DNA from 3 places in the Pseudomonas sp. JDS28PS106 genome. Region 1 is predicted to be linked to each of the others. Evidence: predicted binding sites of a transcription regulator. Region 1 holds the regulator's gene; each other region holds the start of a gene.

What was found. The regulator FliA, encoded in region 1, starts transcription of late flagellar genes. The targets are predictions, from matches to a motif close to CTAAAGTTTNNNNNNNNNNNGCCGNTAA.
Region 2: the regulator FliA is predicted to act here: its motif matches at 2,681-2,708, upstream of TRP66_RS07330 (flagellar protein MotY).
Region 3: the regulator FliA is predicted to act here: its motif matches at 2,399-2,426, upstream of TRP66_RS20760 (methyl-accepting chemotaxis protein).

The regions. Positions count from the first base shown of each region.
Region 1 is NZ_JBAJGT010000009.1:68,430-73,909, reverse strand. Features, by position in the region: gene TRP66_RS15940 (chemotaxis protein CheA) at 1-1,426, opposite strand, end outside; gene TRP66_RS15935 (protein phosphatase CheZ) at 1,460-2,245, opposite strand; gene TRP66_RS15930 (chemotaxis response regulator CheY) at 2,265-2,639, opposite strand; gene fliA (RNA polymerase sigma factor FliA) at 2,891-3,631, opposite strand; gene fleN (flagellar synthesis regulator FleN) at 3,628-4,461, opposite strand; gene flhF (flagellar biosynthesis protein FlhF) at 4,577-5,480, opposite strand, start outside.
Region 2 is NZ_JBAJGT010000003.1:433,630-439,109, reverse strand. Features, by position in the region: gene bfr (bacterioferritin) at 1-291, opposite strand, end outside; gene TRP66_RS07345 (bacterioferritin-associated ferredoxin) at 493-711, opposite strand; gene rnt (ribonuclease T) at 897-1,571, opposite strand; gene pyrC (dihydroorotase) at 1,568-2,614, opposite strand; gene TRP66_RS07330 (flagellar protein MotY) at 2,760-3,665, shown strand; gene TRP66_RS07325 (argininosuccinate synthase) at 3,786-5,003, shown strand; gene TRP66_RS07320 (hypothetical protein) at 5,061-5,327, opposite strand.
Region 3 is NZ_JBAJGT010000016.1:66,643-72,122, forward strand. Features, by position in the region: gene TRP66_RS20750 (protein-glutamate O-methyltransferase CheR) at 1-75, opposite strand, end outside; gene TRP66_RS20755 (chemotaxis protein CheW) at 72-608, opposite strand; gene TRP66_RS20760 (methyl-accepting chemotaxis protein) at 617-2,239, opposite strand; gene TRP66_RS20765 (tellurite resistance TerB family protein) at 2,557-3,291, opposite strand; gene TRP66_RS20770 (PAS domain-containing protein) at 3,543-5,480, shown strand, end outside.

The DNA of each region.
Region 1 (5,480 bases):
GGTCGGCGAGTGCCTCGACAAGGTTCTTGTCCAGGTCGGTTTCTTCACCCACCAGTTCCAGGTTGATCTCTTTCTTGAGCTGACGCGCCAGGTCACGGACCAGACGCGGGAAGCGGCCGAAGACTTTCTTGATCGGCTGCATCCGGGTCTTCATGACCGCGGTCTGCAGGTCGGCGGTCACCACGTCCAGGTTGGACACCGCCTTGGACATGGCTTCGTCGCCGCTGTTGAGCCCCAGGCGCACCAGACGGTTACGCACCAGCACCAGCTCGCCGACCATGTTCATGATTTCGTCGAGGCGCGCCGTGTCGACCCGTACTGTGGTTTCCACTTCGGAGGCAACAGGCTTCTCACCGCCGACGGCAGGCGCGCGGGCCGGGGCCGGCGCAGCCTTGGCGGGCGCGGCTTCAGGCTTGGCGACGGCAGCAGCGGGCTTGGCCGCAGGAGCCGGCGCCGGCGTGGCTTTGGCAACAGGCGCGGCAGGAGCTGCGGGCGCTGCGCTGCCAACCAGTGCGGAAGCCTCGAATTTGCCCTTGCCATGCAGGTCGTCGAGCAGGCTTTCGAATTCCTGATCGGTGATTTCGTCGGACGCCGGTGCGCTGGCGGCGGGCGCCTTGGCTGCCGGTGCGACAGCGGGTGCGGACGCCGCCACCGCGCCATCGAACGAGCCCTTGCCGTGCAACTGGTCCAGCAAGGCTTCGAATTCGTCGTCAGTGATCTCGTCACTGGCTGGCGACTTCTCGGCGCTCGGCGCTGCGACAGCAGCGGCCACAGGCGCAGGCGCGGCAGCGGTATCAGCCGCGAACTTGCCCTTGCCGTGCAGCTGGTCCAGCAGCGATTCGAATTCCTGATCGGTGATTTCGTCGCTGGCAGGCTGGGCCGCTTGCGGCGCCGCCACGACTGATTCGGACTGAGCACCTTGCAACGAGTCGAGCAATTGCTCGAACTCGGTGTCGGTGATGTCGTCGCTCGCCGGCTCTGCCACCGCGACCGGCGCGGCCACAGGTTCAGGCTCGGCGACCGGTGCATCGGCCGACTGGGGTTCGGCCAGGCGCGACAGCGCAGCCAGCAACTCGGGCGTGGCCGGGGTGATCTCGGTGCGTTCCCGAACCTGACCAAACATGCTGTTGACCGTGTCCAGGGCTTCCAGGACCACGTCCATCAATTCGGAGTCGACGCGTCGCTCACCCTTGCGCAGGATGTCGAACACGTTTTCGGCGATGTGGCAGCACTCCACCAGCTCATGGAGCTGGAGGAAGCCGGCGCCTCCTTTTACAGTGTGAAAACCGCGAAAAATTGCGTTGAGCAGGTCGGCATCATCCGGTCGGCTTTCCAGCTCGACCAATTGCTCCGACAGCTGCTCCAGAATTTCGCCGGCCTCTACCAGAAAATCCTGAAGGATTTCTTCATCGGCGCCGAAGCTCATGGGGTGCTCCCTAAAATTAAACCGTCAACAGACCTAGAAGCCGAGGCTCGATAGCAGATCGTCTACATCATCCTGACCGGATACGACGTCTTCACGTTTATCGGCATGAATCTGCGGACCTTCACCCTGGGTGAGATGTTTTTTGGGATCTTTTTCAGCACGCAGCGCTTCGGCGTCATGCTCGATCCCGGCGAAGCGATCGACATGGCTGGCCATCAGCACCAGCTTGAGCAGATTGCTCTCTACCTCGGTCACCAGCTGCGTTACCCGCTTGATCACCTGACCGGTCAGGTCCTGGTAATCCTGGGCCAGCAGGATGTCGTTGAGGTGAGTGGCAACGGCGTGGGTTTCCTTTTCGCTACGCGTCAGGAAACCGTCGACCCGCTTGGCCAGATCACGAAACTCTTCGGCGCCGATTTCGCGGCGCATGAAACGTCCCCAGTCCTCGCTCAACGCCTTGGCGTCGGCGCTGAGGCTGTTCATCAACGGCGTGCTTTGCTCGACCAGGTCCATCGTGCGATTGGCCGCACCCTCGGTCAGTCGCACCACATATGACAGACGCTCGGTCGCGTCAGTGATCTGCGACACTTCTTCGGCTTGCGGCATGTGCGGGTCGATCTGGAAATTGACGATCGCGCTGTGCAACTCGCGGGTCAGTTTGCCGACTTCCTGGTACAGGCCGCGATCACGGGTCTGGTTAAGCTCATGGATGAGTTGCACGGCATCGCCGAACCGGCCTTTTTCAAGACTGGTGACGAGTTCCTGTGCGTGCCTCTTGAGGGTGGCTTCGAAGTCACCCAACGAATCTTTGTTCTCCATAGCGCCCTCGCGGCATGCCTCAGCTATTGACGCGTTCGAAGATCTTTTCGATCTTCTCTTGCAGCACCTGGGCGGTAAAAGGCTTAACCACGTAACCGTTCACGCCGGCCTGGGCAGCTTCGATGATCTGCTCCCGCTTGGCTTCGGCGGTCACCATCAGCACCGGAAGATTCTTCAGACGTTCGTCCTGACGGACCTGACGCAAAAGATCGATACCGGACATGCCAGGCATGTTCCAGTCGGTCACCAGAAAATCGAAGGCGCCGCTTTGCAGCATCGGCAGCGCGGTAATACCGTCGTCCGCTTCCGATGTGTTGGTGAACCCCAGGTCACGCAGCAGGTTCTTGATGATGCGCCGCATCGTCGAGAAGTCATCGACGATAAGGATTTTCATGTTCTTGTCCAATTCGACCTCCAAGCAGTCTTTGACGCGTTCAGCACCTGAACGCGCTGTTCAATCAATACTGGCACAGCACACCCCCGGCTGTACGAAACACGACGGGCTTGGCACAACGACAGCCACATACTTCAAGCGGCCTTCGGGTCTTCACCCGCAAGGCCGCCTGTTCGATCCGTCCCATTACCACGTAACGCTCTGCACAGCCAGTTCCAGTCACTGCGCGCCCACTGGACGCGCCTTGCCTGTCAACGCGCTCGCCACTCTCCCAAACGCCCCCGCAAACGAGCGGCGCACTGGCTGTGTAACTGACTGACCCGCGATTCGCTGACCCCCAGGACCTCACCGATTTCCTTGAGGTTCAGCTCTTCGTCGTAGTACAGCGCCAATACCAGACGCTCGCGCTCCGGCAGATTGGCAATTGCATCGGCCAACGCGGCCTGGAAGCGCTCATCTTCCAGATCGCGCGACGGTTCGAGCGAAGCGCTCGCGCCGTCCTCGTGCAGCCCTTCATGCTCGCCGTCCTGCAACAGGTCGTCGAAGCTGAACAGTCGGCTGCCCAGGGTATCGTTCAAAATCCCGTAGTAATCGTCGAGACTCAACTGGAGTTCGGCAGCAACTTCGTGATCTTTAGCGTCACGGCCGGTTCTCGCTTCGATTGCGCGAATCGCGTCACTGACCATGCGCGTGTTTCGATGCACCGAACGGGGTGCCCAGTCACCTTTGCGCACTTCGTCGAGCATCGCGCCACGAATCCGGATGCCGGCATACGTCTCGAAACTCGCGCCCTTGGTGGAGTCGTACTTGGTCGACACCTCCAGCAGACCGATCATGCCGGCCTGGATCAGGTCCTCGACCTGAACGCTGGCCGGCAGACGCGCCAGCAGATGGTAAGCGATACGTTTGACCAGCGGCGCGTAGCGCTCGATCAGCTCGTACTGCGAGTTTCTGGAAGCCTTGCTATACATTTGAAATCCGCTCGCAGTCATTGGACGGAACCTGCGCTGGTCTGGTGAACAAGCCGTTCGACGAAGAATTCAAGATGACCTCTTGGGTTGGCCGGCAAGGGCCATGTATCTACTTTCTGGGCAATGGCCTTGAAGGCCAGCGCACATTTGGAACGGGGAAACGCTTCGTACACCGCGCGCTGCTTCTGCACCGCCTTGCGCACGCACTCGTCGTAAGGAACAGCGCCGACATACTGCAGCGCCACGTCCAGGAACCTGTCGGTCACCTTGGTCAGCTTGGCAAACAGGTTGCGGCCTTCCTGCGGGCTCTGCGCCATGTTGGCGAGCACCCGGAAGCGATTCATGCCGTAGTCGCGGTTGAGCAACTTGATCAGCGCGTAGGCGTCGGTGATGGAAGTCGGCTCGTCGCAGACCACCAGCAGCACTTCCTGGGCCGCGCGCACGAAGCTCACCACCGACTCGCCGATACCGGCGGCCGTGTCGATCACCAGCACATCGAGATTGTCGCCCACCTCGCTGAACGCCTGGATCAGACCGGCGTGCTGCGCGGGCGTCAGATGCACCATGCTCTGGGTACCCGAAGCGGCGGGCACGATGCGCACGCCGCCCGGCCCCTGCAGGAGCACATCGCGCAGTTCGCAACGACCTTCCATGACGTCGGCCAGCGTACGCTTGGGCGTCAGACCCAGCAGCACGTCGACGTTCGCCAGACCCAGATCGGCGTCGAGCAGCATGACGCGCCGGCCGAGTTCGGCCAGGGCCAGTGAAAGGTTCACCGACACGTTCGTCTTGCCTACGCCACCTTTGCCACCGGTCACCGCGATGACCTGTACGGGATGCATGCTGCCCATGTTATTTCTTTACCTTGTCTTGCGTAGACCGAAGCCACATTACGGGCTGCATGCTCGAATCCGAACGATGCTTGGCAGACCATTGATGCAGGGACATTCCACTGGTACCCATCACTTAACCCACTCTCTTGCCGGGGGTGTGATAGAGGTCGGCAAACATATCAGCCATCGCTTCCTCACTCGGTTCGTCCTGCATCTGCACACTTACGGCACGGCTCACCAACTGGTGGCGGCGCGGCAGATGCACGTCGTCAGGAATGCGCGGCCCGTCGGTCAGATACGCTACGGGCAATTCGTGGCTGATTGCGAGGCTCAGCACTTCGCCGAGGCTCGCGGTTTCGTCCAGCTTGGTCAGAATGCATCCGGCCAGGCCGCAACGCTTGTAACTGTGGTACGCGGCTGACAGCACCTGCTTCTGGCTGGTGGTCGCCAGGACCAGATAGTTGCGCGAGCGGATGCCACGACCCGCCAGGCTTTCCAGTTGCAGACGCAGCGCAGGATCGCTGGCTTGCAGGCCGGCGGTATCGATCAATACCACGCGCTTGCGAATCAGCGGCTCCAGCGCCTGGGCCAGGGACTGGCCCGGGTCCAGATGAGTCACCGGCACGTTCAGGATGCGGCCCAGTGTCTTGAGCTGCTCCTGCGCGCCGATACGAAAACTGTCCATGCTGACCAGCGCGATGTTCTGCGCGCCGTACTTGAGCACGTAGCGGGCGGCCAGCTTGGCGAGCGTGGTGGTCTTGCCCATGCCGGCCGGGCCGACCAGGGCGATCACACCGCCCTCTTCCAGCGGCTCGACTTCGGGCACTGTGATCATCCGCGCCAGGTGCGCCAGCAGCATGCGCCAGGCCTGACGGGGTTCGTCGGTTTCCGGCACCATCGCCAGCAGGTCGCGCGACAGCGGGCCGGACAGGCCGACGCGTTGCAGGCGGCGCCAAAGGTTGGCCTGCTGCGGACGGCTGCCCTGCAGCTGGTTCCAGGCCAGCGAGCCGAGCTGGACTTCCAGCAGCTCGCGCAGG
Region 2 (5,480 bases), on a different contig from region 1:
ACCTTTTTGCTCAATCTTCAGATCGCACTCGAGCATTTCGCGGGTGTGCTCACCGATCAGGATCTTGCCCAGGTCCTGAAGGTTGGGCAGGCCTTCAAGGAAGAGGATGCGCTTGATGAGCTTGTCCGCGTGTTTCATCTCGTCGATGGACTCGTGGTACTCATGGGCACCGAGCTTGTTCAGACCCCAGTCTTCATACATGCGGGCATGGAGAAAATACTGATTGATCGCGACGAGCTCGTTTCCGAGGATCTTGTTGAGATGCTGGATGACTGTAATGTCGCCTTTCATGTCCGGGGTCCTGCCAATGGCTTGTGTAGATAGACCGCGAGTTTGATCCGCGCTTAAAAGTCTGTCAAACCTAAGTTATTGAATACTAAGTGAAATTAAATAGAAATAAGAATGTTTGAGTTCCGCATCTTGGTGCTAAGCGATTGAATTACAGGCATAAAAAAACCGGACACTGGGTCCGGTTCTCTGAAAGAGGGTAAATCAGGCGGCAGAAAATTTTGCCGGATAAGCCAGAGCCGCATGGCTGCTCTGCAGCTCGGTCAGGGTGTCACGCACCACTTCCTTCGCCAGACACGCACATTTCCCACACTTGCTGGCAACGCCGGTTGCCTCGCGTACTTCCCGGTAGCTGCAGCAGCCGTCCAGAATCGCGTCCCGGATTTGACCGTCAGTAACACCTTGGCAGAGACATACATACATAAGTGGGGAACCGTCGCTAGTGATTGCCTGGTGCCGAGGAGACTAATGGTAATGAGAATGCTTGTCAAAACTGTTCTTGACTGACTCCGATGAGTGGTCGCCTGGCGCCGCTTGATCATTAAAGAACAGGCGCGTTCGATGCATAAAAAAACCGGCACAAGGCCGGTTTTTTCAGGAGCGAAGGCTCAATCGTCGAAATCGTGCCAGCCGCCCATTTCCTTCCAGCGGTTGACGATGCCGCAGAACAGCTCGGCGGTCTTCTCCGTGTCGTAACGGGCCGAATGAGCCTCGCGACCGTCGAAATCGATGCCAGCCGCCTGGCAGGCTTTCGCTAGCACGGTCTGACCGTATGCCAGACCGGCGAGGGTCGCGGTATCGAAGCTGGAGAACGGATGAAACGGGTTGCGCTTCATGTCCATACGAGCCACTGCCGCGTTGAGAAAGCCCAGGTCAAAACTGGCGTTGTGGCCGACCAGCACCGCACGCTTGCAACCGTTGGCCTTGAGCGCCTTGCGCACGCCACGGAAGATGTCGGTCAGCGCGGTTTCTTCGCTGACGGCCATGCGCAGCGGATGATCGAGCTTGATCCCGGTGAACTCCAGCGCTGCGGGTTCGACGTTGGCTCCTTCGAACGGCTCCACGCGGAAGAAATAGGTGTGCTCGGGAAACACGAAGCCTTTTTCATCCATGCCGATGGTGACCGCCGCGATCTCCAGCAGGGCGTCGGTCGCCGAGTTGAAGCCACCGGTTTCTACGTCGACGACGACGGGCAGATAACCGCGAAAACGAGCGGCCATCGGATGGCGTGGTCCGCCACCGCTCTGACCGTCCAGGTCGTCGTCGAAATGATCTTCACTCACACATGTTCCTCCAGCAGACGCCAGCGCAACTTCTCTCCGGCGCGCAGCGGGATGACGGTCAGCTCGCCGAAAGGCAGGCTGGCGGGGGCGGTCCATTCTTCACGGACCAGAGTAATGGTGTCCTGGTTGGCCGGCAGACCGTAGAAGGCCGGGCCATGCAAGCTGGCGAAGCCCTCGAGCTTGTCGAGCGCATTGCGCTGTTCGAAGGCCTCGGCGTACAGCTCGATAGCGGCGTAGGCGGTGTAGCAGCCGGCGCAGCCGCAGGCGTTTTCCTTTGCATGCTGGGCATGGGGCGCGGAGTCGGTGCCCAGGAAGAACTTGCCGCTGCCGCCGGTGGCGGCGTCCAGCAACGAGACTTGATGCGTGTTGCGTTTGAGAATCGGCAGACAGTAGAAATGCGGACGAATACCGCCGACCAGCATGTGATTGCGGTTATAAAGCAGGTGATGCGCGGTAATGGTCGCCGCCACGTTGGCCGAAGCGTCGTTCACGAACTGCACCGCGTCGGCGGTGGTGATGTGTTCGAACACGACTTTCAATGTCGGGAATCGCTCGACGACCCGGCGCAGGTGCTCGTCGATGAACACCTTTTCGCGGTCGAACACGTCGATCTCGCCGCGGGTGACTTCGCCGTGCACCAGCAGCAGCATGCCGACTTCAGCCATGGCTTCGAGCGCCGGGAAGATCTTGTCGATGGCCGTTACGCCGGAGTCCGAGTTGGTCGTGGCCCCGGCCGGGTACAGCTTGGCGGCGTGGACGAAACCGCTGGCCTTGGCGACGCGGATGTCTTCGGCGGTGGTCTGATCTGTGAGGTACAGCACCATCAGCGGTTCGAAGCGGCTGCCGGTCGGACGCGCGGCGAGGATTCGCTGGCGATACGCGTCTGCCTGCTGCGCGTTGCGCACGGGCGGAACCAGGTTAGGCATGATGATGGCACGGCCGAATGTACGGGCTACATCAGCAACGGTATTAGGCAAGACAGCTCCATCGCGTAGATGGATATGCCAGTCGTCGGGGCGCAAGAGGGTCAGGCGGTCGGACATTGGGAATTCCAGGCGGGTCAAACTCGCTGGGAATGCTACCGGAAAAGACTCCCTCAGGCACTCGCTATCAAGTTTTGTAGGAAGTAACCGATAGCCCGTTGTAGGAAGCAATTTTGTTTCGCGTCATTTTCAAGTGGAGCCCCCCGTGCGCCAGCTATATGTAGCCCTGCTCAGTGTGTTTGTCAGCGTCCCGGCGATGGCGATCAGTTTCCAGACGCGTCTGGAGAGCATCGAGTGGAAAGTCGAAGGGGACCAGTTCGAGTGCCGCCTGAGCCAGCCGATCACCGATTTCGGTGCCGGCGAGTTCGTGCGCCGTGCCGGCGAACAGGCGACGTTCCGCCTCAAGGCTTCCTATGCGGCGCTTGGTAGCGGTTCGGCGACGCTGCTCGCCGCAGCGGCGCCGTGGCAACCCGGTCGGGGCGACATCAATCTGGGATCGGTGCGGGTCGGCAACGGCGAGATTCCGTTCAATACTTCGCAGGCGCAGGCCGGACGGCTGATCAATGGCCTGATGGAAGGCCGCACTCCGCTCATTCGCCACCATTCAAGGGATGGTGGCACCCTGGAAGTCCGCCTGCTGCCGGTCAAGTTCAGCAAGGCCTTCGCGGACTACCAGGCCTGTACCGCAAAGCTGCTGCCGATGAATTTCGATCAGGTCAAGCAGTCGGAGGTCGGCTTCCCCGGTGGCGGAATCGAATTGGATGCCAAGGCCAAGGCCCGTCTGGATACCATGGTTGCGTACCTGAAGGCCGATCCCACGGTCAATCACATCGAGCTCGATGGACACTCGGACAATAGCGGCAACCGGCTGACCAACCGCGATCTGTCGCGCCGCCGGGCGCTGGCAGTCATGGACTATTTCAAGGCGCAGGGTATCCCGGAAGAGCAGATCACGCTGCGCTTTCATGGCGAGCGCTACCCGCTGGTGCCCAATACCAGTAACGCCAACCGCGCGCGCAATCGCCGGGTGAATGTGCATCTGGAACGAGTAGCGCCCGACGAGCGTCCCGCGCCCGTCGCATCCACTGCCAGTGCAGCCGCCACTTCCTGAGCCTATGGGCATCGGCGGCCCTAACGTCGCCTCGTCGTCAGAAGCTGTCGCGCCTCTGTAAATTTTCCGGCTGGAACGGTAGAATCGCTGGTTTTCCGTACAACCCGGTGGAGTGATGGCATGGCGGACGTAAACAAGGTGGTTCTCGCGTATTCCGGGGGCCTGGATACTTCGGTAATCCTCAAATGGCTGCAGGATACGTACAACTGCGAAGTGGTGACCTTCACCGCTGACCTGGGGCAGGGCGAAGAGGTCGAGCCGGCACGCGCCAAGGCCCAGGCCATGGGCGTCAAGGAAATCTACATCGACGACCTGCGCGAAGAATTCGTGCGTGATTTCGTCTACCCCATGTTCCGCGCCAACACCGTCTACGAAGGCGAGTACCTGCTGGGTACTTCCATCGCTCGTCCGCTGATTGCCAAGCGTCTGATCGAAATCGCCAATGAAACCGGGGCGGATGCCATTTCCCATGGTGCCACCGGCAAAGGCAACGACCAGGTCCGTTTCGAACTGGGCGCCTACGCGCTGAAACCGGGCGTGAAGGTCATCGCTCCGTGGCGTGAATGGGATCTGCTGTCGCGCGAAAAGCTGATGGACTACGCCGAGAAGCACGCCATTCCGATCGAGCGTCACGGCAAGAAGAAATCGCCTTATTCCATGGATGCCAACCTGCTGCACATCTCCTATGAGGGCGGCGTGCTGGAAGACACCTGGACCGAGCATGAAGAAGACATGTGGCGTTGGACCAAGTCGCCGGAAGACGCGCCGAACGTACCCACCTACCTTGAGCTGACCTACCGCAACGGCGATATCGTTGCGCTGGATGGTGTTGAAATGACGCCAGCGACCGTTCTGGCAACCCTGAACCGCATCGGTGGCGAAAACGGTATCGGCCGTCTGGATATCGTCGAGAACCGCTACGTGGGCATGAAGTCCCGCGGCTGCTACGAGACGCCTGGCGGCACCATCATGCTGCGCGCTCACCGGGCCATGGAGTCCATCACTCTGGACCGTGAAGTCGCCCACCTCAAGGATGAGCTGATGGCCAAATATGCCAGCCTCATCTACACCGGTTACTGGTGGAGCCCTGAGCGTCTGATGCTCCAGCAGATGATCGATGCCTCCCAGGTGAACGTCAACGGCGTGGTGCGCCTGAAACTCTACAAGGGTAACGTGATCGTCACCGGTCGCAAGTCCGACGACTCGCTGTTCGATGCCAACATCGCGACTTTCGAAGAAGACGGCGGCGCCTACAACCAGGCTGACGCAGCCGGGTTCATCAAGCTCAATGCCCTGCGCATGCGCATCGCGGCCAACAAGGGACGCAAGTTCTTCTGATCCGCATGAGGATGCAGCCGCACCGGCTGCATCCTCGTTGTCCTCCGCTGGAGCGCATTACTTGAAGCTCTTGCGCCTGTTCTTTTGCAGTTGTCTGTATTGTCCCGGTAGCTCATGTACCGTCAGGCCAGCGTGCCTCAACGGCAGGTTGAGAAAATCCACCAGGTCGGCAATCCCCATGTTGTAGCGTTTCATCAAGGCACTCAGTTTCTTTTCGAATTCCAGAAACCGGGTAAGTTGATCATTGGCTTCCATGGCTTTCAACTTGTCCTGATAGACCTGCAGTGTCCGTTCGATTTCGCGGTATTCCCTTAATTTCGACATGATTGTTCCATCGAATGATCAGTGTTCATGAAGCTCGGCCGTCGACCGAAGTTGGATAACCCTCATGCATCGGTCCTGAAATGCCTGGTTCTTGAAGGTTAGTCCCGATTTGGCATCGCTGCGATGCAGGCAATGTATAAGCCACGAGGGCGC
Region 3 (5,480 bases), on a different contig from region 1:
GGCTTCGCCGACCGATGCGACATCCAGGCCGATGCGTTCCTTGAGGAATCCGAAGAAGCGCGCGTCGTCGCTCACCGCGCATCCTCCAGTCGCTCAAGATCGATGGGCGTGACCGGATACAGAAGCTCGCGAACCGGCTCGCTGAGCAACTCCTGCACGTCGATCCATTGCAACAGGCCCAGGGCGTCTTCGCGAACCGGCCCAAGGTAGGGAGCCAGCCGGTTGTCGAGTCCGTATTCCTTGAAATCGCTGGCCGGGCAACGCAGGGTTTCGGTCACTTGCTCCAGAATCAGGCCCAGCAACTGCGCCGGATGCCGGTCATCGTGGCGATAGTTGACCAGCACCATACGCGTGCTGGTGCGCGGTTGCGCAGGCACACCGGAGTTCAAGGCACTGATGTCGATCACCGGAACGATTTCGCCACGATGCGCAAAGATACCCGCGACCCAGTCCGGCGCCTGCGCGATGGCCTTGAGTCGGCGACGCGGCAGGATTTCCACGATCTCGGTCGCCTCCAGCGCGTAGCGCTCCTCGCCAATGCGAAACAGCAGAAACAGCTTGTCGCGGACCCGCACGGGCCCGGCGCTTTTCGCCAGATGATCGATCATCCGCTGGCTCAGACTTTGAAGCGCGAGACGCCGCCGCGCAGTCCGGCCGCGACCTGGCTCAGCTCATCGATGGCGGAGCTGGCCTGACGCAGCGAGTCCACTGTCTGGCTGCTGGCGTCGGCCAGTTGCACCAGCGCCTGATTGATCTGTTCGGCACCGGTGGCCTGGGCCTGCATACCTTCGTTGACCATCAACACCCGCGGTGCCAGCGCCTGGACCTGATGAATGATCTGCGACAACTGCTCGCCCACCTGAGTGACCTCGAACATTCCGCGCCGTACTTCTTCGGAGAACTTGTCCATGCCCATGACCCCGGCCGATACCGCCGACTGAATCTCGCGCACCATCTGCTCGATATCGTAAGTGGCGACCGCGGTCTGATCGGCCAGACGGCGCACTTCGGTGGCCACTACCGCAAACCCACGACCGTACTCGCCGGCCTTCTCTGCTTCGATGGCGGCGTTGAGCGACAGCAGGTTGGTCTGGTCGGCGACCTTGACGATGGTCACCACCACCTGATTGATGTTGCCGGCCTTCTCGTTGAGGATCGCCAGCTTGGCGTTGACCAGATCGGCGGCGCCCATGACCTGATGCATGGTGTCTTCCATGCGCGCCAGGCCTTGCTGGCCGGAGCCGGCGAGGATCGAGGCCTGGTCAGCCGCGTTGGTGACTTCGGTCATGGTGCGTACCAGATCCCGCGAGGTCGCGGCGATCTCGCGGGATGTCGCGCCGATTTCAGTGGTGGTCGCGGCCGTCTCGGTCGCCGTCGCCTGCTGCTGACGCGACGTTGCAGCGATTTCCGTCACCGAGGTGGTGACCTGCACGGAGGAGCGCTGCGCCTGGGCCACCAGCGCATTGAGATCGGTCATCATGTCGTTGAAGCCAGTCTCCACCGCATTGAATTCGTCATTGCGGTCCAGCTTCAGGCGCGAGCTGAGGTCGCCGGTTCGCATCACACCCAGGATTCGCACGATCAGCTCCATGGGCGCGATGATCGAACGCATCAGCAGCAGGCCGCACGTCCCGGCGGCCAGCACCGCCAAGAGCAGGGAAATCACCATGCTGATCTTGGCGCCGAGCACAGCGTTGACGATGTTCTGGCTGGCACTGTCGGCCAGTTGCTTGTTGGCGACGATGATGTCGTTGAGCTGGCGACGCCCCTCGGACCAGACCGGGTTGACCTGCTCGTAGAATTCGGCGCGCGCGACCGGGTAATCGCCCCGTTCATAGGCGGCATGAACCTCGGCCAGCAATCTGGAGTAGGCCTCGCGGCGCTTCTCGAAGGCGGCGAAATTGGCCCGGTCGGATTCGTCGAAAATCGACTGTTTGTAGCCGTCGATCTGCGTTTGCAGATTCTCTTCGAAACCGGCGAACTGTTCCTTTTCCTGCGCGGTAAGGGGACGCGCTTTGCCTTCGCCGATCAGCTCCAAGGTGCGAATGTAACTTTCGCCCCAGGCGCTGCGCACCAGCGTGCTGTAGTAGACGCCGGGCAATGCGTCCTGGCGGACCTGTTCTCCGCTGGATTCGATGGACAACAAGCGCGAGTAGGAAACGACCACCATCAGCAGCATGATTGCGATGATGACGGCAAAGCTCGCCAGAATCCGTTGGCGCAGGGTCCAGTTCTTCACAGTCAGCCCTCAAGAGTTCAACGACGGCCAGAGCCGTGTTCAAGAAGCGGACCGACGAGCGGTCCCGGCGGCGGGAGTATAGCCCAGCCGCCCAAGCAAAAGCGTTGCGTCTCACCCGTCATGGAAAAGCGAGTCGGCGCGCGATGGCGTGTAGAGGGGATATCGGCAGCGATCGCAGAAACATCACTGCCCGGCAGGAGTGTTCCCTCTCGTAGGAGCCAGCTTGCTGGCGATTCTTGATACCTGCCAACCGTCCGCTCTTGCTGCCGCTGCGCGGCAGATCGCCAGCAAGCTGGCTCCTACACGGGATACATGCCTCAGGCGTTGCGCACCTGGTTTTCCAGTTCGGCCTTGAGTCCCGGTTCCAGTTTGAGCTGGCGGGCCAGTTCGTCCAGATAGGCGCGTTCCATGAAATGCTCTTGATCCACCAGCATGACACTGGCGATGTACATTTCGGCGGCGATTTCCGGGGTGCGCGCGGCGCGAGCCACTTCCGCTGGGTCCAGCGGCTTGTTCAGTTCGGCATGCAGCCACTGCTGCAAATCCTGGTCGGTGCCCATCCTGGAAAACTCGCCTTCGATTAATTCACGCTCGCGCTCGTCGACATGACCGTCAGCCTTGGCCGCCGCGACCAGTGCCCGCAGAATCGCCTCGCTGTGGACTTCAGCTTCGGTTTCCGGCAACCGGTCGATGGTCTGGGGTTCGGTGCGACCGGCCTGCCCCTGACTCGCCTGCCAGTTCTCGAAGGCTTTGTAGGCCAGTACGCCCAGGGCCGCCAGCCCGCCATAGGTCAACGCCTTGCCGCCCATGCCGCGCGCGCCCTTGCCCCTGAGCAGACTCATCGCGCCGGCCGCCAGTGCGCCGCCGCCCGCTCCCGACAGCAGACCGCCCAGCCCGCCACTCGAGGTCTTGCCGCCGGCCAGCAGGCTGCTCAGCCCACCGACCAGCGAATCGTTGCCGGACGACCGCTTGCCCGGCTTTGCGCTGACCTTGTCTTGCAGCATGGACTGTCCGGACTTGAGCAGTTGATCCAGTAAGCCGCGCGTATTCATAAGAAACCTCCACAAAGTTTGTCAGATGATTCATTGACCGGCAGCGTAAGGAATATTTTCCAGCGTACGACAAAGGGTGTGATTCGGAATGTTGCGGGCTGCGACCGACAATCGTACGTCGCTACCCATTCCCCAACGGCACTAAACATCGGACAATGCCTGTCGACCACTTATATGTACCGTATCCTTTTGCGACCTATTCGTATGAATGTCTTACGTTCGCAGCGTATTTCTACGGGAGCTGATCTGAAGTGAGTCCGCAGAACGGGTTTCCGGCCGGCGACAGCGAGGCGGCCAGGATCATCAGGGCCAGGGACTGGAGCCGGACATCGCTGGGGCCTCGAGAGCTCTGGCCGTCATCCCTGAAAGTCGCGCTCAACCTGATCCTCAATTCGCCGGACTCCATGTATCTGGTGTGGGGTCCGGAGCTGCTCTTTTTCTATAACGATGCCTACGCCCCGATATTAGGCCCCCGCCTGTCGCGGGCCATCGGCGCCCGGCTTCCCGAACTGTGGTCGGACGTCTGGGATCAAGTGGCCCCCATGGTCGACGACGCGCTGGCCGGCAAGCCCTTCCAGTGTGTCGACCTGCCCCTGACCATGGCCCGCTATGGCGAAATTGAGCAGACCTGGTGGTCGTTTTCGTTTTCCCCGTTGTACGACGAACAGGACTGCATCGTCGGCATGTTCTGCAGCACCAACGAAACGACCCAGCATGTGCTCAATCGCCAGGCGCTGGACGCCAGCGAGCACAAGCGGCTGCGACTGATCGACGACCTCATGAATCTTGAGCGTCGTCAGGCCGCCATGCTGGCCCAGCGCACCGTCGAACTGGATACCTTCTGGCAGATATCACCGGATCTTCTGGCGATGATCGATTTCAACGGTATCTTTCTGCGGGTCAACCCGGCCTGGAGTACGGTACTGGGACGTGATCCCCGCGAGCTGATCGGGACCTCGATCCTTGATCTGGTGCATCCCGACGACCGCGCCAGCACTCAGGGGGCGCTGGAGCACGCGACCGGGCAGGTACTGCCGCTGTTCGAAAACCGCTACCTGCACGCCGACGGCACCTGGCGCTGGATCGGCTGGACCGCCGCGCCGGGCAACGGAATGATTTTCGGTCTGGGCAAGCACATGACCCATGAAAAGCAACGCTCCGAAGCGCTGCGGGCTACCGAGGAAGCTCTGCGCCAATCGCAGAAGATGGAAGCCGTCGGCCAGCTCACCGGCGGACTTGCTCATGACTTCAACAACCTGCTGATGGGCGTCTCCGGCAATATCGAATTGCTGCAGAGCCGGGTCAATCAGGGTCGTTTCACCGAGTTGGGCCGCTACATCGGTGCGGCACTGGAAGGCTCGCGGCGTGCCGCTTCGCTGACCCATCGTCTGCTGGCGTTCTCGCGTCGTCAGACGCTGGCGCCCAAGCCGACCGACGTCGATGAGCTGGTGCAAGGCATGGAAGAGCTGATTCGCGGTACGGTCGGCCCGGCCATCGACATGCGTGTCAACGGCACCCCCGGCCTGTGGGCCACCATGGTCGATCCTCACCAGTTGGAAAATGCCCTGCTCAATCTGTGCATCAACGCCCGGGACGCCATGCCGGACGGCGGCCGTCTGCGGATCGAAACCAGCAACCTGCGGCTGGACGCAAGCGCTGCCCAGAAACTGCAACTGACGCCCGGCCGCTACGTGGCCCTGTCGGTGGCCGATACCGGCACCGGAATGTCGCCGGACGTGGTCAGCCGTGCCTTCGATCCATTTTTCACCACCAAGCCCATCGGCATGGGGACGGGCCTGGGCCTGTCGATGATTTATGGTTTTGCCCGGCAGTCAGGCGGCGGTGTGAGCATCATTTCGAGCCTCGGGCGCGGCAGCGAAGTCCGGATCTTTCTGCCCATGCTGGACGAGAGGGTTCTGTGCAGCGATGCCGACGCTGCCGATGAGCCTTTGATCGCCAAGGCGGCCGGCGGCGAGACGGTTCTGGTGGTGGACGATGAGCCGGCCGTGCGCTCGCTGATTTCCGAGGTGTTGTCAGAGCTGGGCTGTCGGGTACTGGAAGCCGAGCATGGGGCCGCGGCCCTCGTCATCCTGCAATCGGACGCGACCATCGATCTGTTGATTTCCGACGTCGGCCTGCCCGGCGGCATGAATGGCCGGCAACTGGCGGATGCCGCACGGCTGCTGCGC